2 regions of the Allobosea sp. TWI1241 genome follow, and region 2 is predicted to be linked to the other one. Evidence: riboswitches for the same ligand, from Rfam matches in the RefSeq annotation. Region 2 holds a riboswitch; the other holds the start of a gene.

Region 1 (11,865 bases), on a different contig from region 2:
CCTCGGCGATCCCAATGCCGCCGACACCGATGTCGGCCCCGTCGCCACCGAGCAGCAGCTCGCCAAGGTGCTCGACTACATCGCGATCGCCGAGGCCGAGGGGGCGCGCTGCGTGCTCGGCGGCAGGCGCAGCAGCCGCCCCGGCTGCACCGAGGGCTGGTTCGTCGAGCCGACCATCTTCGCCGACGTCAGAAACGACATGCGCGTCGCCCGCGAGGAGGTGTTCGGGCCGATCCTCAGCGTGATCCGCTTCGAGACCGAGGAGGAGGCGATCGCCATCGCCAACGACACGCCGTTCGGGCTGGCGGCCGGCGTCTGGACCCGCGACCTCGCCCGAGCCATGACCATGCCGAAGCGGCTGCGCGCCGGCACGGTCTGGATCAACGCCTACCGCGTGGTCTCCTTCCTGGCGCCCTTCGGCGGCTTCAAGGAATCCGGCATCGGCCGCGAGAACGGCCAGGCCGCGATCATGGAATATCTCGAGACCAAGAGCGTGTTCATCAACGCCAGACCCGGCGTGGCGAACCCGTTCACGCTGCAATAGCGCACACGATCAGGGGCGCGAGACGATCAGGCAGTAATAGCTGCAGCGCTGCGCGCCCTCGTTGACGAAGCGATAGGGCTCGGTGATGCGGAAGAAGAAGCTGTCGCCGACGCCGAGCTCATGGCGGACCGTGCCGAGATAGACGCTGAGCCGCCCCTCCTGAACGATCAGGTATTTCTCGACGCCGCCCTCATAGGTCGGCAGCACGCCCGACGACACGCCCGGCGGGATGACGTGCAGGATCAGCTCGACATCGCCGCCGGCATTGGCGGGCGAGAGCACGTGCCGCTCGAAGCCGGTCTCGGGATCGCGGAAGCAGGGCCGCTCGCCTGCGCGGCGCACGGCGACGCCGGCGGGCAGCGGATCGGCCCCCATCAGAGCCGAGAGCGAAACGTCGAGCCCGCCGGCGATGCGCGTCACCACCGAAAGCGTTGGGCTCTTCTCGCCACGCTCCACCTTGGAGAGCATCGCGCGGCTGACGCCCGAGCGGGCGGCGAGCGCCTCCAGCGTCAGCCCCGCAGCCTTGCGCATCGCCCGGGCGCGACGGCCCAGCTCGCGGGCGAGATCGGGCGCGCCGGCGGCCGCCCGGCCTGTCCCGCGCTTCGGGGCGGATTGTGCCCCGGCCCCACCCTCTGCGGGCGGCAGGGCATGGTCGCGCGGTGCTTGACTGCGGTCGTCTGTCATCGCCCGACAGGCTGGCCGATCGCAGGCCCGCCCGCAATGCCGGATCGTGCAGACCCTCCCGCGCCGCGCGGCACACGCCCGCCCGGTCCGAGGCTTGACATCGGGCCGAGCCGGTCGCCATCTAGCCGCGTTCCCAGGGGGGCCTCGCTAGGAGGCTGAGATTCCGCCGGCCGGGCCTGCCCGGCAACGCGGTGACCCTACGAACCTGATCCGGATCATGCCGGCGTAGGGATGCGGGACAGGCGGGCCATGCGTGGCCGCCCATCCATCGTCGCGCCGATGATCCCAGCATGCCGGCGACCGCCTCGCGGCGGCCGGCGCGGGAGGTGGCGGTGACGACGCAGGCCGAGAACCAGGCCCGGATGCAGGCCCAGACCATCGAGGCCCTGCTGGCCTTCATGGCCGCGCCGGACGCCGACGAGGCCGCCTTCGAGGCGATGGCGCTCGCGGTCTTCGCCTACCAGTTCGCCCATAACGCGCCCTATCGCGCCTTCGCCCGGCAGCGCGGCCGCACGCCGCTCACCGTGCGCGCCTGGCGCGACATCCCGGCCGTGCCGATCGACGCCTTCAAGGAGCTGACGCTGAGCTGCTGCCCGCCGGAGGACGCCGAGGCGGTGTTCATGACCAGCGGCACGACGCAGGGCGTGCGCGGGCGCAGCTATCACGCGACGCTGGCGGTCTGGCGCCGCTCGATGCTCGACACCTTCCGCCGGCGGGTGATGCGCGGGCGCGAGCGCATCCGCATGGGCACGCTCTTCCCCGATGGGGCGAGCCTGCCCAATTCCTCGCTGGCGACCTATCTCGACCTCGCCCGCAGCGCCTGCGGCACGCCCGACAGCCGCGCCTTCATCGGCGCGGCCGGGCTCGAGCTCGAGCCGCTGCTGTCGACGCTGGCCGAGGTCGAGGCCACAGGCGAGCCCTATATGCTGCTCGGCGCGTCCTACGCCTTCGTGCCGCTGCTCGATGCGCTGGCTGCGCGTGGCCGGCGCTTTCGCCTGCCCGAGGGCAGCCTTTTGCTCGATACCGGCGGGTTCAAGGGCCAGTCGCGCGAGATCGCGCCCGATCCGTTCTACGACGCGCTGTCCGCGGCCTTCGGCGTGCCGCGCAGCGCCTGCCTCAACATGTACGGCATGACCGAGCTCTCCTCGCAGTTCTACGACGAGGGCAACGCGGTCTGCCCGCCGGTGAAGTCCGGCCCGCATTGGGTCCGCACCCGCGTGGTCGATCCCCTCACGGGCGCCGACCTGCCCGAGGGCGCGCGGGGCGTGCTGGTCCATCACGACCTTGCCCATTTCAATTCGGTCTCGGCGATCCTGACCGAGGATGCCGGCGAGCTGGTGCCCGGCGGGTTCCGGCTGTTCGGCCGCGTCGACGGCGAGGCCTCCAGGGGCTGCTCGCTGGCCGTGGCCGAATTCCTCGCCGCGGCGCGGGGCTGAGCCGTGACGGAATTCGCCGGTCATCTGCCCGGGCTGCCGCGCGAGGCGATCGGCTGGCGCCATGTCGCGCACGCAGCCTGGGGGCGCGAGGTCGAGATCGCGCTGCCGCAGCTCGATGCAGGCCAGGCCGGCGCGCTCTGCGGGCATGTCCGCGAACAGGGCCGCCGCGTCCTGCGCGCCATGGAGACCGGCCGCATCGTCGCCGCGATCGACCAGGCCGTCGCCCGCCTGCTCGACCGCAGCCATCCGGTGCGGGCCAAGGCGGACGAATTGCTGCCAGTCGTCACCGGCTACGGTCCCGAGACGGTCGGGCTCGCGCTCACCAGCTATCTCAAGAGCTTTCGCGCGCCGCAGCTGCGCCGTTTCCTGGCCGAGGATTTCCGCGATCCGGGGGTGCTGGACGGGTTTCGCCCGGCACCGAAGGGCGGGCTGGTGCGAGCGCAGGGGCCGGAGCTGCTGCTGCATGTCTGGGCCGGCAACGTGCCGGCGCTCTCGCTCTGGAGCCTGATCTGCGGGCTCCTGGTCAAGGCCGGCACCATCGGAAAGGTGGCGAGCGCCGAACCGCTGATGGCCGGCTGGTTCGCCGGCCTGCTCGCCGAAATCGATCCGGAGCTGGGCGCCTGCCTCGCCATTCTCGGCTGGAAGGGCGGGCAGGACGCCTGCGAGCCCGTGTTCCTGCGCGAGGCCGACACGGTGATGGCCTATGGCACGGACGCGACGCTGGCGGCGCTGCGCGACAGGCTGCCGGTCTCGACCCGCTTCCTCGGCCACGGCCATCGCATCGGCTTCGCGATGATCGCCCGCGAGGCGCTCGACAGCCGCAAGGCCCCCGCCCTCGCCCGGCTCGCGGCGCAGGACATCGTGCGCTGGGAGCAGCAGGGCTGCTATTCGCCGCAAGCGATCTTCGTCGAACGCGGCGGGCCGGTGGCACCGGCCGTCTTCGCCCGTCATCTCGCCCAGGAGCTCGCCGCCCTCGCCTATCGCCATCCCCGCCGGGCGCTGGCCCCGGCCGAGGCCAACGCGCTGGCGCAGTGGCGCGGACGGCAGGAGATCGCGGCCGCGGCGGGCGAGAGCGAGTTGCTCGGCCCGGCGGCGGCGCCCTGGGGCGTTTCCCATGCCGAGGCGGGCGCCGCGCTGCTGCCGAGCGGGCTCAACCGCACCGTGCGGACGGTCGCGCTCGACGACCTCGCCGAGGTCGCCGGGCTCGTCGCGCCGCATCGCCGCTTCCTGCAGACGGCCGGCCTCGCCGCCTCGCCGGAGCGGCTCCTCGCCCTGTCGGAGCAACTGGCGGCGGCCGGCGTGACGCGCATCGCCGCGCTCGGGCGGATGACGGCGCCGGAAGCCGGCTGGCACCATGACGGCCGCTTCAGCCTGCTCGACCTCGTCAGCTTCTGCGAGATCGAGCAGGGCGCCGAGACCGCAGCGGAAGGCTTCGCCGCCTATGTCGACTGAATCGGCGGCACAGGACGCGGCCTTCATGCGCTTCACGGGCGTGCGGCACCGCTATCACCCGGACGGGCCGGCGATCGTCGATGGCGTCGACTGGGCGATCCCGCGCGGCGCGATCCATTGCCTGCTCGGCCGCAGCGGCTGCGGCAAGACCACCCTGCTCAAGCTCGCTGCGGGCCTGCTGGCGCCGCAGGAGGGCTCGGTCCGTCTCGGCGGCGCGCAGCTGTCCGGCCCGGGCGCGCGCATCGGCTTCGTCTTCCAGGCGCCGACCCTGCTCGACTGGCTCAGCGTGCGCGACAATGTGCTGCTGCCGCTCTCGCTGAAGCGCCGCCCCGATGCCGCGGACCATGCCGCCGCCGACCGGCTCCTGGCGCTGGTCGGGCTGGGCGAGCTGGCGCAGCGCCGGCCGGCATCGCTCTCCGGCGGGCAGCAGAGCCGCGTCGCGCTGGCCCGCGCGCTGGTGGCCGAGCCGGAGCTGCTGCTGCTCGACGAGCCTTTCGCGGCGCTCGACGCGCTGACGCGGGAGGAATTGCAGGACGACCTGCTGGCGCTCTGCGCCGCGCGCGGCACCACCGCCCTCTTCGTCACCCACGACATCGCGGAAGCCGTCTATCTCGGCGACCGCGTCGCGGTGATGGCGGCGGGCCGGCTGGTGCATGACGCGCCGATCGCGCTGCCGCGGCCACGACGCGCGGCGCTGCGATACGAGCCCGGCTTCGCCGCAGCCTGCCGGGCGCTGCGAGCGGCGATGGACGAAACCTCTGCCGGCCAGCGGAGCGCCGTATGAGGCGCAGCCTGCCCTCGCTCGCGCTGCTGGTGGCGCTGCTGCTGCTCTGGGAAACCTGGGTCAGGCTCGCCGCCGTGCCGACGCTGATCCTGCCGCCGCCCTCCGCGGTGCTGGCGACCCTGTGGAGCGAGATCGCCTCCGGCCGGCTCTGGCCGCATCTCGCCGTCACCGCGAGCGAGATGCTGCTCGGCCTCGGGCTCGGCGCCCTGATCGGGCTGGCCAGCGGGATCGCGCTCGCCAAGAGCCCGGCGCTCGACCGGCTGCTGCGGCCCTATGTGCTGGCGAGCCAGCTCGTGCCCAAGCTGGCGCTGGGGCCGCTCTTCATCATCTGGTTCGGCTTCGGCATGACGCCGACCGTCGCCATCACGGCGCTGATCTGCTTCTTCCCGCTGATGGAGACGGCGCTGACCGGCCTGCGCGAGGTCGATCCGGCGCGGCGCGAGCTGTTCCGCATGCTGGGAGCCACCCGGCCCCAGACGCTGCTGCGGCTCGAGCTGCCGGCCGCGCTGCCGACGATCATGGCGGGCCTACGGGTCGCGGTCGTGCTCTCGCTGGTCGGCGCCGTCGTCGGCGAGTTCATCGGCGGGCGCGTCGGGCTCGGCGCCTCGATCATCGCGGCGCAGAGCGTGATGGATTCGAGCCTGATCTTCGCCCTGTTCATCGTGATCACCGCGCTCGGCATGGCGCTCTACGAGGCGGTGCGCGTGCTGGAACGCCGCGTGCTGCGTCGCTTCTCGAAAGGCTGAACATGATCCGCTCCGTCGCCCTGAAGGCGCTCGCCGCGCTCGCCCTGCTCCTGCCCGCGGCCGGCCCCCTCGCCGCCCAGCCGCTCGACAAGGTCACCGTCGCCGGCTGGAGCCAGCCGATCAGCGAGATCACCAACCTGCTGGTCGAGCCCGACAAGGGCTTCTTCCGCAAGCACGGCATCGATCTGGGCTATGTGCCGGGCAGCGGCGGCGGCTCAGCGATCCACAACATGCTCGCCGGCCAGGCCGACATCGCCTTCACCGATCCGGCCGCCTTCTATCTCGCGCTCGACAAGGGCGAGGACCTTGTCGCGATCTACAACATCTACCCGCAGAACGTCTTCAACGTGGTGGCGCGGCCGGGCAGCGGCATCAAAAGCGCCGCCGATCTCAAGGGCAAGCGCATCGGCGTCTACAGCCTGTCGAGCGGCACTCGCCAGAACCTGCAGGTGCTGCTGCACCAGGTCGGGCTGACCGAAACGGACGTGACGATCGAGGTCACGGGGCTGCTCAACTTCGCCCCGCTGATGCAGGGCCAGGTCGACGCAACGGCGGCCACCGATACCGGCCTGCTGGTCGCCCGGCAGCGCGGCCTCGGCGAGGCGCGGGTAATCGAGGTGCGCGACCATCTCAACCTGCCGAGCGACATCTTCGTGGTGACGCGCAAGGATTACGAGGCAAAGAAGCCGCTGCTGAAGCGCTTCCTCGCCGCCTATCGCGACTCCGCCGCCTGGATGATCGCGCAGCCGGACGAGGCGGCGAAGCTCGCCGTGACCCGCGCGATCAACGGCCGCGACGAGGCGGTCAACCGCGCGATCATCGGGCTGCGCAACCTGTCGAGCGTCTCGCCCACGACCGAGCGCGACGGGCTCGGCCGGTTCGACATGGCGCTGATGCAGCAGGGCGCCGACAGCTTCCGCGCGCTCGGCCTCATCCGCCGCCCGCTCGACATGGCCCATGTCGTCAAGTCGGACCTCATCCCCGCCAAGGCCGCGACGCCATGATGTTCCGCGACCGCGCCATCCTCGTCACCGGGGCGAGCCGCGGCATCGGCGCCGCGATTGCCACCGCCTTCGCCGCCGAGGGCGGGCTGGTGATCGTCAACTATCGCGAGCGGGCACAGGCCGCCGAGGCGGTCGTGGAACGCTGCCGCGCGCTCGGCGGGCAGGCGCTCGCCATCGCCGCCGACGTGACCGTGCCGGAGGAAGTCACGGCGATGGCGGCGCGGATCGCGGAGGAGGTCGGCCGGCTCGACGTGGTGGTGAACAACGCCTTCGCGCCCTACCGCTTCGATCCCGAGCGCCGGGCCCGATTCCCCGAGCTGGACTGGGCCGCCTACAATCTGCAGTTCGAGGGTGCGGTGAAGGCGAGCTACACCGTCTGCCGTGCGATGCTGCCGCTGCTCGGCCGCAGCCCAGACGCCAGCATCGTCAACCTCGCCAGCGATCTCGTGGCGCGCCCGAGCGTGCCCTATCACGACTACACCACCGCCAAGGCCGCGCTGATCGGCTTCAGCCGCAACCTCGCCGTCGAGCTGGGGCCGCAGGGCATCCGCGTCAACTGCGTTGCGCCCGGCCTGGTACAGCCGACCGAAGCCAGCGCCGCGACGCGCGAGGAGGCACGCGAGACGCTGATCGCGCAGACGCCGCTGCGGCGGCTGGCGACGCCGCAGGATGTGGCCGGGCCGGTGCTGTTTCTGGCCGGGCCATGGAGCGGCTTCGTCACCGGCCAGACGCTCCTGGTCGATGGCGGGCTGGTGATGGCCTGAGCCGTCCGCCCGCTCCCCGCGGCGGCACCGCCTCCTTAACCGCGCTCTCGAAAGCCTGTTGACCGCGACCTCGCGTCCCCTGCCCCGGACGTTGTGCACGCTTGACAGGCCAATCCCGGCATGGAACGTTCCAGCCCGCGACTGGAACGATCCAGAAGGCCAGTCCGTGGAAGCGCAGTAAGGAGAAGTGCATGGACGATCACAACCCGTCCCGTCGCGGCGCATTGGGCGCACTGGCGATCGGGACCGCTGCGGCCGCCACCGTCGCCGTGAGTTCCACCGCCGCCCAGGCCAGCACCCCTGAGGAATTCAGCAAGCGCGGCTCGATCGCGATCGGCGTCGTCTCGGGCGTTCCGCCCTTCGGCATCGTCAACGAGCGCGGCGAGCCCTCGGGCTACGACGTCGACGTCGCCAACCTGATCGCCAAGTACATGGGCGTGAAGGCCGAGATCACCGCGCTGGCCCCGCCGGCCCGCATTCCCGCGCTGCAGTCGCGCCGCGTCGACCTGCTGGTCGCCACTCTCGGCCCGACACCCGAGCGCGCCAAGACCATCGTCTTCCCGATGCCCTACAGCGCCTTCCGCCTGTCGATCATGGCGTCGAAGGACCTCGAGGCTAAGTCGCTGCAGGATCTCGCCGGCAAGCGCGTCGCCGTGCCGCGGGGCAGCCCGCAGGACGCCACGCTGACCCGCCTGGCGATGCCGGGCACCAACATCGTGCGCTTCGACGACGACGCGATCTGCGCCCAGGCGGTGTTCAGCCGCCAGGTCGAGGCCGCCGCCCTGCCCGACACCACGATCAACGCGATCATCGAGAAGAACGCCAGCGCCAATGCGGAGCTGAAGTTCGCCTTCGCGCTGCAGCCGAACTCCATGGCCGTGCGCAAGGACCAGATGGAGCTGCATCAGTGGCTCAACAACACCATCTGGTTCATGAAGAACTCGGGCGAGCTCGACGAGATCTCGAAGAAGTGGCTCAAGGCCCCGCTGCCGGAGCTGCCGGTCTTCTGACCGGGCTTCACGGCGCGCCCGCCTGACGCGGGCGCGCCGCCTCGTTCCCTTCAAGCCAGCGACATCGTTACCGCCATGCAAAGCCTCGTCTTCGCGGACGTGTGGGCGCAAGTGGACACGCTTCTCAGCGGCCTGGTGCAAACCGTCTGGATTTCGGCCGTCGCGATCGTGCTCGGCGTCTTCATCGGGATCGCCTGCGCCGTGGCGCGCAGCGCCGACAGCCGCGTCCTGCGCGCAGCCTCGACCTTCTATGTCGAGAGCATGCGCAACACGCCCTTCATCGTCCAGCTCTTCATCGTCTTCTTCGGCCTGCCGAGCATGGGTGTGCAGATCACCGCCGTCCAGGCCGGGCTGATCGCGCTGACCCTCAATCTCGGCGCCTATTCCACCGAGATCATCCGTGCCGGCATCGAGGCGACGCATCGCTCGCAGATCGAGGCGGGCATGGCGCTCGGCCTGACCCGGCGCGACATCCTGCTCCACGTCGTGCTGCTGCCGGCGCTGGAGAAGGTCTGGCCCGCCCTGTCGAGCCAGTTCGTGCTGACCATGCTGGCCTCCTCGATCCTGTCGCAGATCTCGGTCGAGGAGCTGACCTCGGCCGGCGCGCTGATCGACAGCCGCACCTATCGCTCGATGGAGGTCTACATCCTGCTGGCCGGCTTCTATCTGGCGCTGACCATGGTGTTCCGCCTCGCCTTCGACCTGGCCGGACGGGTGCTGTTCCCGCGCCGCCGTGCCGTGGGGGCGCGCCGATGATCCGCTCCTTCGGTCCCGCCGAGTTCACCTTCCTGCTCGAAGCCGCGCGCTGGACGCTGGTCCTCTCGCTCTGCGCCTTCGTCGGCGGCGGCCTGCTCGGCATCGTCGTGGCGCTGATGCGGGTCTCGCGCAACCTCGTCATCCGCAGCATCGCCGCGGGCTGGATCAACGTGATCCAGGGCACGCCGGTGCTGATCGTGCTGTTCCTGGTCTTCTACGGCCTGCCCTTCTTCGGCCTGCGCTTCCCGCCGCTGATCGCGGCCGCGGCCGGCATGACGATCTATGCCAGCGCCTTCCTCGCCGAGATCTGGCGGGGCTGCATCGAGGCCGTTCCGCGCCAGCAATGGGAGGCTGCGTCCTCCCTGGCGCTGAAGCCGGCGCAGCGCATGATCTACGTCGTGCTGCCCCAGGCCTTCCGGCTCGCCGTGCCGCCGACCGTCGGCTTCATGGTGCAGATCGTGAAGAACACCTCCGTCGCCTCGATCATCGGCTTCGTCGAGCTGACCCGCGCCGGAACCCTGATGAACAACGTGACCTTCCAGCCCTTCTGGGTCTTCGGCTCGGTCGCCCTGCTTTACTTCGTCATGTGCTGGCCGCTGAGCGTGATGAGCCAGCGGCTCGAGAGGAGGCTCCATGCCGGTCGTCGTAGCTAAGGACGTTCGCAAGTCCTTCGGATCGCTCAAGGTTCTCGATGGCGTCTCGCTAAGCGTCAACGAAGGCGAGCTCATCGCCGTCATCGGCCGCTCGGGCTCGGGCAAGAGCACCTTCCTGCGCTGCCTGAACGGGCTGGAGACGCCTGATTCCGGCAAAATCAGCGTGGCCGACCACGAACTCGCCCCCGGCGAGGACGCTCTGCGCGCGCTGCGCCAGGACGTCGGCATGGTGTTCCAGTCCTACAACCTGTTCCCTCACCTGACGGTCGGCGCCAATATCGAGCTGGCGCCGCGGCTGGTGAAGAAGATCAGCCGGGCGGAAGCCGCCGACATCGCCCGCTCCGTGCTGGCGGAGGTCGGGCTGGCGGATAAGTACGAGTCCTATCCGGAGCAGCTCTCCGGCGGGCAGCAGCAGCGCGTCGCCATCGCCCGCTCGCTGGCGATGCGGCCCAAGGTCATGCTGTTCGACGAGGTGACCTCGGCGCTCGATCCCGAGCTGACCGGCGAGGTGCTGAAGGTGATGGAGGGGCTGTCGCGCTCCGGCATGACCATGCTGCTCGTCACCCACGAGATGGCCTTCGCCCGCAAGGCCGCCAGCCGCGTCGTCTACTTCCACCAGGGCCGCATCCACGAGCAGGGGCCGCCGGAGGAGTTCTTCGGCGCGCCGAAGACGCCCGAGCTGCAGCAGTTCCTCGGGGCCGTCCTCTAGCCATGCCGCGGCCGACGCTGATCGAGGTGGCGGAGCTGGCGGGCGTGTCGAAATCGACCGCCTCGCTGGCCCTGCGCGGCGCGGCCGTCTCGGCGGACGCCCGTGTGCGCGTACAGCGCGCCGCCTCCCAGCTCGGCTATGTCTACGACCGGGCGGCCGCCGCCATGCGCGGCGCCCGCTCGGGCACGATCGGCCTGATCGTCTTCGACCTCGCCAACCCGTTCTATTCGGAGCTCGCCGCCGGCGTCTCCGAGAGCCTAGAGGCTGAGGGTGCCCTCGTCCTGATCGCCGATACGCGCGAGGATACCCGGCGCCAGTCGCGCTTCCTCACCCGGATGCGCGAGCAGCGGCTCGACGGGCTGATCCTCTGCCCGGCCACCGGCAGCGACGGCGCCGAATTGCGGGCGCAGATTCCCGAGGACCTGCCGCTCGTCCAGGCGCTGCGCCATGTCGACGGGCTGACCTCGGATTACTCCGGCGCCGAGAACGCGGCGGGCACCTACGCCGCCGGCCGCCATCTCATCGAGCTCGGCCATCGCCGCATCGCCTTCGCCGGTTCCAGCGACGCGACCTCCGTGCAGCGCGAGCGCTTCGCCGGCCTGGCGCAGGCCACGGCCGAAGCCGGGCTCGGCGCGCCGCCGGTGCTGCATTGCGAGCCGACGCTCGCCGGCGGCATCGCCGCGGCAGAAGCGGCGCTCGCCGCGCCGCAGCGGCCGACCGCGCTGGTCTGCTTCAACGATCTCGTCGCCATCGGGGTGACGCTCGCCCTCGCCCAGCACGGGCTCACCCCGGGCAAGGACCTCTCCGTCGTCGGCTTCGACGACATCATGGAGGCCGCTTTGCGCACGCCCGCGCTGACCACGGTCGCGATCGAGCCGCGGCAGCTCGGCCGCCGTGCCGCGGAACTCGTGCTCCAGCGCCTCGATTCCCCCGGCGGCGCGCCCCGCTCCTCCTCGCAGCCCGCACGCCTCGTGGTGCGGCAGACCAGCTGCGCTCCCCCCAGCAACGGACATGGACATGTCTAAGCCCGTCATCACCGCCGCCGAAGCGGCCCGCCTGATCCCGGACGACGCCGTCGTCACGGTCTCCTCCTCCTCGGCGCTGAACTGTCCCGACGCGGTGCTGCGCGCCATCGGCGAGCGCTTCGACGCGGAGGGCCACCCGCGCAACCTGACGACACTGCATCCGATCGCCGCCGGCGACATGTACGGCGTGGTCGGCATCGACCATCTCGCCAAGCCCGGACTGCTGTCGGCGATCCTGGCCGGGTCCTACCCGTCCGGCCCATCCTCGCTGCCCTCGCCGCGGATCTGGTCGATGATC
Region 2 (11,865 bases):
CAGCAGGCGGCGATCAGCGCGCCGGCGGCGCAGCCCACGGCGGTGACCTTCGCCATCAGCGGGTGGCCGTGGCCGCTGCGATGGCGTCCGCCCGGCCCGTCGATCAGGTCGACCGCGCCGGTGGTGACCAGCGTCGCGCCGCTGCCGGCCGCGGCGATCTCGCCGGAGAGCGCCGCGATCTCGGCCGCATTGCCGCGAACCACGAGCTCCGGCAGCGCCATGACTTCTGCTGCGAGATGGCGGCGCAGCGGCGAGAGCTCGACGAAGACCGGGTCGAGCACCAGCGGCCGGCCGCTCTCGCGCACGGCCGCCAGCAGCGGCGGGATCGCGGCCGCTGTGTCGGGACTGATCGTGCCGAGATTGATCAGCACCGCACCGGCGCCGCGCGCCATCGCGCCAATCTCGTCGACATGGCTCGCCATCGACGGCACGGCGCCGAAGGCGAGCAGCATGTTGGCGGTGTAGGCCTGCGCCACCGTATTGGTCAGGCACTGCACGCGCGGGCGCGTCTCGGCCACCCGCCGCAGCACGGCCATGACCGCCTCGGGCGAGAGGCCGCCGGGGATGCCCCCGGCGGCACCGGCCGCGCTGGCGCCGGCGGCGCTCACTCGGCCGCCGGCAGGTAGAGGCTGCCGCCCTTGTCGAGGAACTCGCGCGACTTCTCGGCCATGCCCTGCGCCGCCATGCCTTCCAGCGCGGCGCGTTCGGCCTCGCCCATGGCGAGCACCTCGGCCCGCAGATCCTGCGTGATCTTCATCGAGCAGAACTTGGGTCCGCACATCGAGCAGAAATGCGCCACCTTGTGCGCCTCCTTCGGCAGGGTCTCGTCATGGAAGGCGCGGGCCGTGTCCGGATCGAGCGCGAGGTTGAACTGGTCCTCCCAGCGGAAGTCGAACCGGGCGCGGCTGAGCGCGTCGTCCCTGAGCTTCGCCGCCGGATGGCCCTTGGCGAGGTCCGCCGCATGGGCGGCGATGCGGTAGGTGACGACGCCGGTCTTCACGTCGTCGCGGTTCGGCAGGCCGAGATGTTCCTTCGGCGTGACATAGCAGAGCATGGCGCAGCCATACCAGCCGATCATCGCCGCGCCGATGCCGGAGGTGATGTGGTCGTAGCCCGGCGCAATGTCGGTGGTCAGCGGCCCGAGCGTGTAGAACGGCGCTTCCCCGCATTCGCGCAGCTGCTTGTCCATGTTCTCCTTGATCTTGTGCATCGGCACGTGGCCGGGGCCCTCGATCATCACCTGGCAGCCCTTCTGCCAGGCGATCTGCGTCAGCTCGCCCAGCGTCTCCAGCTCGGCGAACTGGGCGCGGTCGTTGGCGTCGGCGATCGAGCCCGGGCGCAGCCCGTCGCCCAGCGAGAACGACACGTCATATTTGCGCATGATCTCGCAGATCTCGTCGAAGCGCTCGTAGAGGAAGCTCTCGCGGTGATGCGCCAGGCACCAGCGCGCCATGATCGAGCCGCCGCGCGAGACGATGCCGGTCACCCTGGACGCCGTCAGCGGCACGTAGGGCAGCCTGACGCCGGCATGGATGGTGAAGTAGTCGACGCCCTGCTCGGCCTGCTCGATCAGCGTGTCCTTGAACACCTCCCAGTCGAGCTTGACCGGGTCGCCGCCGACCTTCTCCAGCGCCTGGTAGATCGGCACCGTGCCGATGGGTACCGGCGAATTGCGCAGGATCCAGGAGCGGATGTTGTGGATGTTGCGGCCGGTGGAGAGGTCCATCACCGTGTCGGCGCCCCAGCGGATCGCCCAGACCAGCTTCTCGACTTCTTCCGCGGCTCCGGAGGTGACTGCGGAGTTGCCGATATTGGCGTTGATCTTGACCAGGAAGTTGCGGCCGATCGCCATCGGCTCCAGCTCGGGATGGTTGATATTGGCCGGGATGATGGCGCGCCCGCGGGCGATCTCCTCGCGCACGAACTCGGGCGTCACGAAGTCCGGCACGGCGGCGCCGAAGCTCTCGCCGTCGGCGTGGCGCTCGCGGGCGCCCTCCAGCATGGCGGCGCGGCCGAGATTCTCGCGATGCGCGACATAGATCATCTCGGGCGTGACGATGCCGGCCTTCGCGAACTCGTATTGCGTCGCCATCTGGCCGGGCTTCGCCTCGAGGATCGGCCGCTGCGCCGGGCAGGCCGGCACCAGCTGGTCCTCGGAGATGTTGCCGTTGTCGGCGGCGGTGACGGCGCGGCCGGGCACGGTCGCGAAGCCGCGGGCGTCGAGCCAGGCGCGGCGCGGCTGCGCCAGGCCGGCATTGAGGTCGATCGCCGCGTCGGTCTCGGTATAGGGGCCGGACGGGTCGTAGATGCGCACCGGCGGTTCGGCGTCGGTGGTGAGCTGCACCTCGCGGAAGGGCACACGCATGTCGGGATGCTCGGGCGCCGCGACATAGATCTTGCGCGAGCCGATGATCGGCCCGGTCGTGACGCTCTGCGGCGCCTGCCGGACGGATGATTTGCCGGTTTTTGTCTGGGTGGTCATGGTCTTGGATCTCCTCCTTGGCTTCAGGAGATCCGGGTGTCTGGACGGTCCAGCGCTGTCTGCGGTCACCGCGCGTCGCAAATCGGGCGCGAGCCGCGTTCCAGTCCCTCCGCCGGTATGACCCGGATCAGGTTCGACGGGTTCGGCTTTCGCCATCTCAGCCCTTGCGGGCACCCCTCGGAACGGCTCGGACCCTAGGCCGGGCGGGCCGGCGACGCAACGGGAGGCTTCGCGCCGCCGGCGCAGGGCGACCCTGCGGCCGGGGCGGGGCGACGCGGGCCGCCCGCTCTGACGCAACGGCAGATCGGCGATTGCCACCGGCTCGCGCCTGCCCCTACACTGCCATCGCCGCCGCGCCCTTTCGCGGCGGGACGAGAAGAGAGGGAGGTCACGTGGCGACAGGCACCGTGAAATGGTTCAACGAGACCAAGGGATATGGCTTCATAACCCCCGACGCCGGCGGGAATGACGTCTTCGTGCACATCAGCGCCGTCGAGCGCGCCGGAATGCGCAGCCTCGCGGAGGGGCAGAAGATCACCTTCGAGCTCGAGCCCGATCGCAAGACCGGCCGCTCCGCCGCGGTGAACCTGCAGGCCGGCTGAGCGCCGCCTCTCGCGGCCGGCGCTGCGCTCCGGCCGCGCCCGATCGGATATCGCGATCGCCATTCCGCGCCCGCCGCCCGTCACAGGCGGCGGCGTCCTGTCCTGCGCGTTGCGCACGCAGTCTGGCGCCAGTTGCGGCACTCCCTGCCCGGATTTGCGCGGGTCCGGTCAGTTTTGAATGATTGACAAACCAGAGAAGCGCATCGACATTTCGTAAGCATACAAACGAATTCCCTTCCCGCTTGGCGTTTCGTCCGGGCGGGCTAATCTGGGGATCGTGCAGCGAGGGGCTGCGATATGATGAAGCCGTGCGAATGAACGGGGGAGTCTCATGACCATCGACCGTCGTCAGTTCGTCAGCGGAGCGGCGCTCGGCGCGGCTGCCCTGGCCATGCCGTCCGTTCTGCGCGCGCAGGGCGCTCCGATCCGGATCGGCGAGATCAACAGCTATACCGCCCAGCCGGCCTTCCTGAAGCCCTATCGCCAGGCCTGGGATCTCGCCATCGAGCAGATCAATGCCGGCGGCGGCCTGCTCGGCCGCAAGGTCGAGACCGTCTTCCGCGACGATGGCGGCAAGCCCGAGGATGCGGTCCGCCATGCCGGCGACCTCGTCAACGCCGAGAAGGTCGACCTGATCGCCGGCGGCTTCCTCTCCAATGTCGGCCTCGCCATCGCCGACTTCGCCCGCCAGAACAAGCGGCTCTATCTGGCCTCCGAGCCGCTCTCCGACGCGCTGGTCTGGAGCCAGGGCAATCCCTACACCTTCCGCCTGCGCTGCTCGACCTACATGCAGGCGGCGATGCTGGTGGAGGAGGCGGCCAAGCTGCCGGCCAAGCGCTGGGCCATCGTCGCGCCGAACTACGAATACGGCCAGTCGGCGGTGCGCTGGTTCAAGGAATTGCTGAGCAAGGCCAAGCCCGATGTCGAGTTCGTCGCCGAGCAGTTCCCGGCGCTCGGCCGCATCGACGCCGGCGCCACTGTGCGCGCGCTCGAGGCCTCGAAGCCCGACGCGATCTTCAACGTCACCTTCGCGGCCGACCTCGCCAATTTCGTGCGCCAGGGCAACACGCGTGGCCTGTTCGAGGGCCGCGTCGTCGCCTCGATGCTGACCGGCGAGCCGGAATACATGGACCCGCTCGGCACCGAGACGCCGGTCGGCTGGATCGTCACCGGCTATCCGCATGCCGAGATCAAGACGCCGGAGCACGTCGCCTTCCGCGCGGCCTACGTCGCCAAGTACAACGACTATCCGCGCCTCGGCTCGATCGTCGGCTACGATGCGGTGAAGTCGATCGAGGCGGCGATCAAGCGCGCCGGCTCGACCGAGAACGACAAGCTGATCGAGGCCTTCAAGGGGCTGAAATTCGCCGGGCTGTTCGGGCCGATCGAGTATCGCGCCAGCGACCACCAGTCGACCATGGGCGCCTATGTCGGCAAGACGGCGATCAGGGACGGCAAGGGCGTGATGGTCGACTGGCGCTATGCCGACGGCGCCAACTACCTGCCGCCCGACGACGTCGCCCGCGCGATGCGCCCCAAAGGCTGACGAAGCGCTGACGCGCGGCTGGTCCGGCGGCTTGCCGGGTCGGCCCGCCGCCCAGCCATCGCGATCCGTTCCCGACGCGATTCCCGACCGCCTCGGCCGGGAATGACGCCCGAGGCTTGCCGCCATGTTCGATCTCATCCTGACGCAGACGCTGAACGGCCTGGCCTCGGCCTCTGCGCTCTTCCTCGTGGCGTCCGGCCTCTCGATCATCTTCGGCGTGACGCGGATCGTGAACTTCGCGCACGGCTCGCTCTACATGCTGGGCGCCTATGTCGCCTTCACCCTGGTCTCGCAGTTCGGCGCCGGCAGCGCGCTCGGCTTCTGGGGCAGCGTCGTGCTGGCGGCGGCGATCGTCGCGGTGATCGGCGTGGTCATCGAGCTGGTGGTGCTGCGCCGGATCTACCACGCGCCCGAACTCTTCCAGTTGCTCGCGACCTTCGGCGTCGTGCTGATGATCCAGGACCTGACGCTGGCCGGCTGGGGCGCCGAGGACAAGCTCGGTCCGCGCGCGCCGGGCCTGAGCAGCTTCGTGGTGATCGCCGGCAACCGCTTCCCCACCTACGAGCTCTTCCTGATCGCGGTCGGGCCGCTGGTGCTCGGCCTGATCTGGTTCATCTTCCACCGCACGCGCTGGGGCACGCTGGTGCGCGCCGCGACGCAGGACCGCGACATGGTCGGCGCGCTCGGCGTCAACCAGCGCTGGCTCTTCACCTCGGTCTTCGCCTTTGGCGCAATGCTGGCGGGGCTCGGCGGCGCGCTGCAGCTGCCGCGCGAGGCGGTGAACCTGCACATGGACCTCTCGATGATCGCCGAGGCTTTCGTGGTCGTGGTGGTCGGCGGGCTCGGCAGCGTCACGGGCGCCTATCTCGCGGCGGTGCTGATCGGCGTGCTCCACGCCTTCGGCATCCTGATCCTGCCCAAGATCACCCTGGTGCTGGTCTTCCTCGTCATGGCGGTGGTGCTGGTGGTCAAGCCGTACGGGCTGCTCGGCCGCGCCCCGGTCGGCCATGCCCGGCCGCACGGCCCGGCCGAGCCGCTGCTGACGCCTGCCGACGGACCGACCCGGCTCGCCGGGCTGATCGGCCTCGTGCTGCTGGCGCTGGTGCCGGTGATCGCGCCCGACCATATCGTCCTGACCCTGACCGAGCTGGTGATCTTCGCCCTCTTCGCCGCCTCGCTGCATTTCATGATGGGGCCGGGCGGCATGGTCTCCTTCGGCCACGCCGCCTATTTCGGCCTCGGCGCCTATGGCGCGGCGCTGGCGGTGAAATGGCTCGGCGCGCCGATGGAGACGGCGCTGATCTTCGCGCCCTTCCTCGCCGGGATCGCGGGCGTGGTCTTCGGCTGGTTCTGCGTCCGGCTCTCGGGGGTCTATCTCGCCATGCTGACGCTCGCCTTCGCGCAGATCGCCTGGGCCACCGCCTTCCAATGGGTCGAGCTCACCGGCGGCGACAACGGCATCCTCGGCGTCTGGCCGAGCGCCTGGGCGACCTCGAAGACGGTGTATTTCTACCTGTCGCTCGGCCTTTCCGCGGTGGCGGTGCTGCTGCTGCGCCATCTCGTCTTCTCGCCGCTGGGCTATGCCCTGCGCGCCGGCCGCGACAACCCGCTGCGGGCCGAGGCGATCGGCATCGACGTGATGCGGGCGCAATGGCTCGCCTTCGTCGTCGCCGCGATGGCGGCCGGTCTCGCCGGCACGTTGTTCGCCTTCCTCAAGGGCTCCGTGTTCCCGACCTATATGGCGATCCCGCGCTCGGTCGACGCGCTGCTGATGGTGCTGCTCGGCGGCGTACAGACGGTGTCGGGGCCGATCATCGGCGCCTTCGCCTATGCCGGCCTGCATGAGCAGCTGATGAAGGCGACGATGTACTGGCGCTTCGTGCTCGGGCTCTCGATCGTGCTGCTGGTGGTGCTGTTCCCGCGCGGCCTGGTCGGCACCGTGCTCGCCTTGCGCGAGCGCGCCGGGCGCGGCGCCGGAGCGGAGGCGGGACGATGAGCGGCGCGATGTCCCCCATGGCGATGACCACCGCCACCGTCCCGGTCCTCACCGTCAGCGACCTCGCCCGCTCCTTCGGCGGCGTGAAGGCGGTCGACGGCGTCAGCTTCGCCGTCGAGGCCGGGCGCATGCTGGCGCTGATCGGGCCGAACGGCGCCGGCAAGACCACCTGCTTCAACATGCTCAACGGCCAGCTCCGGCCCGATCGCGGCCGCGTCGCGCTCAACGGGCGCGATATCACCGGGCTGAAGCCGCGCGAGGTCTGGCGCATGGGCGTCGGCCGCACCTTCCAGATCACCGCGACCTTCCCCTCGATGACGGTGCGCGAGAACGTGCAGATGGCGCTGATCTCGCACGAGGGCCGGACCTTCAGTCCGTTCGGCCGGGCGCGCGACCGCCATGCCGCCGCGGCCGACGCCCTGCTCGACCTCGTCGGCATGGCCGAGCAGGGCGACCGGGCCTGCGGCGTGCTGGCCTATGGCGACGTCAAGCGCGTCGAGTTGGCGGTGGCGCTGGCCAACCGGCCGAGCCTGCTGCTGATGGACGAGCCCACCGCCGGCATGGCCCCGCGCGAGCGCGTCGACCTGATGGCGCTCACCGCCCGCATCGCCCGCGAGCAGCGCATCGCGGTGCTGTTCACCGAGCACGACATGGACGTGGTCTTCGCCCATGCCGACAGCGTCATCGTGCTCGACCGCGGCCGGCTGATCGCCCATGGCGCGCCGGAGGAGGTCCGCCGCGACGCCAATGTCCGCGCCGTCTATCTCGGCTCGGGTGCGACCTCGGGAGGCCATTGATGACCCTGCTCGCGATCGAGGGGCTCCAGGCCTATTACGGCCGGGCGCATATCCTGCAGGGCGTCACCTTCTCGCTGCGCCAGGGCGAGGTGCTGGCGCTGATGGGTCGCAACGGCGCCGGCAAGTCGACGACGATGAAGGCGGTCATGGGGCTGGTGCCGCCGGCCGGCGGCAGCGTCGTCTTCGACGGCCGCCCGGTGCAGGCCCGCGAGCCCTTCGAGATCGCTCGGCTCGGCCTCGGCTACGTGCCGGAGGACCGGCGCGTCTTCTCGGAGCTGACGGTGATGGAGAACCTCTCCGTCGGCCAGCGCCCGCCGCGCGAGGGCGTGCCGCACTGGACGCCGGAGCGGCTCTTCCAGCTATTCCCCAATCTCGGGCGCATGCGCGACCGGCCGGGCGGGGCGATGTCGGGCGGCGAGCAGCAGATGCTGACCATCGCCCGCACCCTGATGGGCAATCCCCGCCTCGTCCTGCTCGACGAGCCCTCGGAGGGGCTGGCGCCGGTGATCGTCGAGGAGATGGCCAACACCATCCGCGCGCTGAAGGGCGAGGGGCTCTCGGTGCTGATCTCCGAGCAGAACCTGCATTTCGCCGGCTCCGTCGCCGACCGCGCCACGATCATCGAGAAGGGCGTGATCCGCTTCACCGGCACCATGGCCGAGCTCCAGGCCGACGAGGCGGTCAGGGTGCAATATCTCTCGGTCTGAGGGTGGTCGCCCGTCAAAAAACCCCGGATGCTCGCGCATCCGGGGCAGGGGCCGGCCGCGCGAAGGCGGCCGGGGGAGGAAGGATCTGCCGGCGGCTCACCAGCCGGCCAGCACCGCGCCCTTGAAGCGCTCGGCGACGAACTGCTTGATCTCTGGCGTGTGGTAGCTCTCGATCAGCGCCTTGACCCAGGGCTTGTCCTTGTCGGCCTCGCGCACCGCGATGACGTTGACATAGGGGCCCTTGGGATCCTCGCGCAGGATGGCCGAGGTCGGCTCGATCTTGGCGTCGACGGCGTAGTTGGTGTTGATCGCCGCCGCCGCGACATCGGCGAGCGAACGCGCCGTCTGCGCCGCCTCGATCTCGATGATCTTCAGCTTCTTCGGGTTCTCGACGATGTCGGCCGGGCTCGGCTTGAAGCCGACGCCGTCCTTGAGCTTGATCACGCCCTTGTCCTGCAGCAGCAGCAGGGCGCGCCCGCCATTGGTCGGGTCGTTCTGGATGGCGACGCTGGACCCGTTCGGCACCGCGTCCCAGCTTTTATACTTGGCCGAATAGATGCCGAGCGGGAAGTTCACGGTGAGCCCGACCGAGACGATCTTGAAGCCGCGATCCTTCACCTGGTTGTCGAGATAGGGCTGGTTCTGGAAGGAATTGGCCTCCAGCTCGCCGGCGTCGAGCGCCTGGTTCGGCACGACATAGTCGGAGAACTCGATCAGCTTGAGCTCCAGCCCCTTCTTGGCGGCGATCGGCTTCACCTTCTCGAGAATCTCGGCATGCGGGCCGGGCGAGACACCGATGCGGATCGTCTGGGTCTGCTGGGCCGCGGCGGGGGCGGCGAAGGCAGCCGCCAGCGCGGCCGCGAGGATGGTCCTGCGGGTGGTCATCTTAACGACTCCGGATTGGGATGAGGGTGGTTAGGCTGTCTCTTTGCTCACCAGGTCGGCAGGATCGAGCCCTTGAAGCGGTCGGCGACGAACTGCTTGATCTCCGGCGAGCGATAGCTCTCGACCAGCGCCGCCACCCAGGGCTTGTCCTTGTCGGCGGCACGCACCGCGATCAGGTTGGTGTAGGGCCCCTTGGGGCTCTCGCGCAGGATCGCCGAATTCGGGTCGATCTTGGCGTCGACGGCGTAGCTGGTGTTGATCGCGGCGGCGGCGACGTCGGCCAGCGAGCGCACGGTCTGGCCGGCCTCGATCTCGATGATCTTCAGCTTCTTCGGGTTCTCGACGATGTCGAGCGCGGTCGGCTTGAAGCCGACGCCGTCCTTGAGCTTGATCACGCCCTTGTCCTGCAGCAGCAGCAGCGCGCGCCCGCCATTGGTCGGGTCGTTCTGGATGGCGACGGTGGCGCCGTCCGGCACCGCGTCCCAGCTCTTGTACTTCGACGAGTAGATGCCCATCGGGAAGTTCACGGTCGTGGCCACGCCGACGATCTTGTAGCCGCGGTCCTTAACCTGGTTGTCGAGATAGGGCTGGTGCTGGAAGGCGTTGGCCTCGAGATCGCCGATGTCGAGCGCCTGGTTGGGGATCACGAAGTCCGAGAACTCGAAGATCTTCAGCTCGTAGCCCTTCTTGGCGATGACGGGCTTGATCTGCTCGACGATCTCGGCGTGCGGGCCGGGCGTCACGCCGATCCGGATCACCTTGATGTCCTGGGCGAGCGCCGGCGCGGCGAGTGCGACGGCGGCGAATGCGGCGAGGATGGTCCTGCGGGTGGTCATGACGGCGTGGTCTTTCGTGGACGGCGTGAACGGGGCGGCGGGCGGTGGCCGGCTTACCAGGTCGGCAGATAGGTGCCCTTGAAGCGGGTCTCGAGGAAGTCCTTCACCGGCTGGGAGTGGTAGGCGGAGACCAGCTCCTTCACCCAGGGCTTGTCCTTGTCCTCGGCGCGCACCGCGATGATGTTGACCCAGGGGCCGTCGACCGGCTCGCGGGCGAGCGCGTCGGTCGCCGGGTTCAGCCCGGCCTGGACGGCGTAGTTGTTGTTGATCGAGGCGAGGTCGACATCCGGCAGCGAGCGCGGGATCTGGGCGGCGTCGAGCTCGACGAAGCGCAGCTTCTTCGGGTTCTCGGCGATGTCGGCGACGGTCGCGGCGACATTGGCCGGGTCCTTCAGCCTGATCAGCCCGTGCGTGTGCAGGATCAGCAGGCCGCGCGCCCCGTTCGACGGGTCGTTGGCGATGGCGACGCGGGCGCCCTGCGGCAGCTCGGCCAGCGACTTGACCTTCTTGGAATAGACGCCCTGCGGCGAGGCCGTCGTCTTCGCCACCGGCACCAGCGGCCAGCCGGTCTTGGCGATCTGGTTGCGCAGATAGGGCTCGTGCTGGAACGAGTTCGCCTCGATCTCCTTCTGGGCCAGCGCCTGGTTGGGGATCACATAGTCGGTGAACTCGATGACCTTGAGGGTCAGCCCGCGCTCGGCGGCGACCTTGCGGACGACTTCGAGCACTTCGGCATGCGGGCCGGCGGTCACGCCGACGCGGATCTCGGGCCTGGCCTGCGCCAGGGCGGCGCCGGCGTGCAGGGCGAGAGCGAGGCCGGCGGCGAGGAGAAGGCGCCGGGAGGGATGCGCAGTCATGGGTCTGCTCCTGATGGCGTGACGAACGGTTCGGTCGAACTCAGGCGTGGCGCAGGCGCTTGTTCAGGCGCCGGGCGAGGGCTTCGCCGATGGTCTGGACGGCCTGGACGAGCACGATCAGCACGGCGACGACGATGGCCATCACGTCGGGCATGAAGCGCTGGTAGCCGTAGCGGATGCCGAGATCGCCGAGCCCGCCGCCGCCCACAGCGCCGACCATGGCCGAGAAGCCGAGCAGGCTGACCACGGCGAGCGTCAGGCCGAGTGTGATCGCCGGCAGCGCCTCGGGGATCAGGACCTTGCGCACGATCTGCACCGGCGTGGCGCCGAGCGCGCGGGCCGCCTCGATCAGCCCCTGGTCGACCTCGCGGATCGCGCCCTCGATCAGGCGGGCGATGAACGGCGTGGCGGCGACCGTCAGCGGCACGATCGCCGCGGTGGTACCGATCGAGGTGCCGGCGATCAGCCGGGTGAAGGGGATGATCGCCACGACGAGGATGATGAAGGGCGTCGAGCGCGTGGCGTTGACCACGATGCCGAGCACGGCGTTGACGGCGGGCGCCGCGAACAGCTCGCCCTTCTTGCTGGTGGCGAGGAAGACGCCGAGCGGCAGGCCGAGCAGCGTGCCGAGCCCGGCCGCGACCGCGACCATGACCAGCGTATCGAGCGTGGAATCGGCGATCAGGCGGATGAGTTCAGGCGACATGGCCGAGCACCTCAGCGTCGAGTTCGAGGGAGCGCAGCGCGCCGAGCACGGCCGAGACCGTCGGTTCTTCCGAGGGCACGCCGATCAGCAACTGGCCGAAGGGGCGGTCGGCGATGGCGTCGATGCGGCCGGCGAGGATGTTGACGTCCACGCCGATCGTGCTGCCGAGCCGGCTGATCACCGGGGCGGTGGCGTTGCCGCCGGTGAAGGTGACGCGCACCACCGCCGAGCTGCAGGGCGAGGGCGCGGCCTGCAGGCGATGGGCGAGATAGTCCGGCAGCGTGACGCCGGTCACCGACTCGAGGAAGCGCGCCGTCGTCGGATGCTGCGGCCGGGTCAGCACGTCGAAGGCGCCGCCCTGCTCGACGATGGTACCGCCCTCGATCACCGCCACCTGGTCGGCGATCTCCTTGATCACCTGCATCTCGTGGGTGATCAGTAGGATGGTCAG

What was found. Region 2 has a riboswitch for thiamine pyrophosphate ahead of thiC (phosphomethylpyrimidine synthase ThiC). Riboswitches for the same ligand answer to the same signal wherever they lie in the genome.
Region 1: another riboswitch for thiamine pyrophosphate. It lies ahead of ABE438_RS08270 (LuxE/PaaK family acyltransferase); the one in region 2 lies ahead of thiC (phosphomethylpyrimidine synthase ThiC).

Annotation. Positions count from the first base shown of each region.
Region 1 is NZ_JBDJKW010000005.1:1,070-12,934, forward strand. It holds gene ABE438_RS08260 (aldehyde dehydrogenase) at 1-544, shown strand, start outside; gene ABE438_RS08265 (helix-turn-helix domain-containing protein) at 554-1,228, opposite strand; TPP riboswitch at 1,354-1,478, shown strand; gene ABE438_RS08270 (LuxE/PaaK family acyltransferase) at 1,519-2,664, shown strand; gene ABE438_RS08275 (acyl-CoA reductase) at 2,668-4,116, shown strand; gene ABE438_RS08280 (ABC transporter ATP-binding protein) at 4,106-4,900, shown strand; gene ABE438_RS08285 (ABC transporter permease) at 4,897-5,646, shown strand; gene ABE438_RS08290 (ABC transporter substrate-binding protein) at 5,649-6,650, shown strand; gene ABE438_RS08295 (SDR family oxidoreductase) at 6,647-7,414, shown strand; gene ABE438_RS08300 (transporter substrate-binding domain-containing protein) at 7,606-8,424, shown strand; gene ABE438_RS08305 (amino acid ABC transporter permease) at 8,500-9,180, shown strand; gene ABE438_RS08310 (amino acid ABC transporter permease) at 9,177-9,833, shown strand; gene ABE438_RS08315 (amino acid ABC transporter ATP-binding protein) at 9,814-10,542, shown strand; gene ABE438_RS08320 (LacI family DNA-binding transcriptional regulator) at 10,545-11,567, shown strand; gene ABE438_RS08325 (acyl CoA:acetate/3-ketoacid CoA transferase) at 11,554-11,865, shown strand, end outside.
Region 2 is NZ_JBDJKW010000023.1:14,625-26,489, forward strand. It holds gene ABE438_RS19645 (hydroxyethylthiazole kinase) at 1-608, opposite strand, end outside; gene thiC (phosphomethylpyrimidine synthase ThiC) at 605-2,482, opposite strand; TPP riboswitch at 2,569-2,670, opposite strand; gene ABE438_RS19655 (cold-shock protein) at 2,875-3,084, shown strand; gene ABE438_RS19660 (ABC transporter substrate-binding protein) at 3,416-4,630, shown strand; gene ABE438_RS19665 (ABC transporter permease) at 4,755-6,626, shown strand; gene ABE438_RS19670 (ABC transporter ATP-binding protein) at 6,644-7,423, shown strand; gene ABE438_RS19675 (ABC transporter ATP-binding protein) at 7,423-8,130, shown strand; gene ABE438_RS19680 (MetQ/NlpA family ABC transporter substrate-binding protein) at 8,227-9,015, opposite strand; gene ABE438_RS19685 (MetQ/NlpA family ABC transporter substrate-binding protein) at 9,063-9,851, opposite strand; gene ABE438_RS19690 (MetQ/NlpA family ABC transporter substrate-binding protein) at 9,905-10,708, opposite strand; gene ABE438_RS19695 (methionine ABC transporter permease) at 10,749-11,414, opposite strand; gene ABE438_RS19700 (methionine ABC transporter ATP-binding protein) at 11,404-11,865, opposite strand, start outside.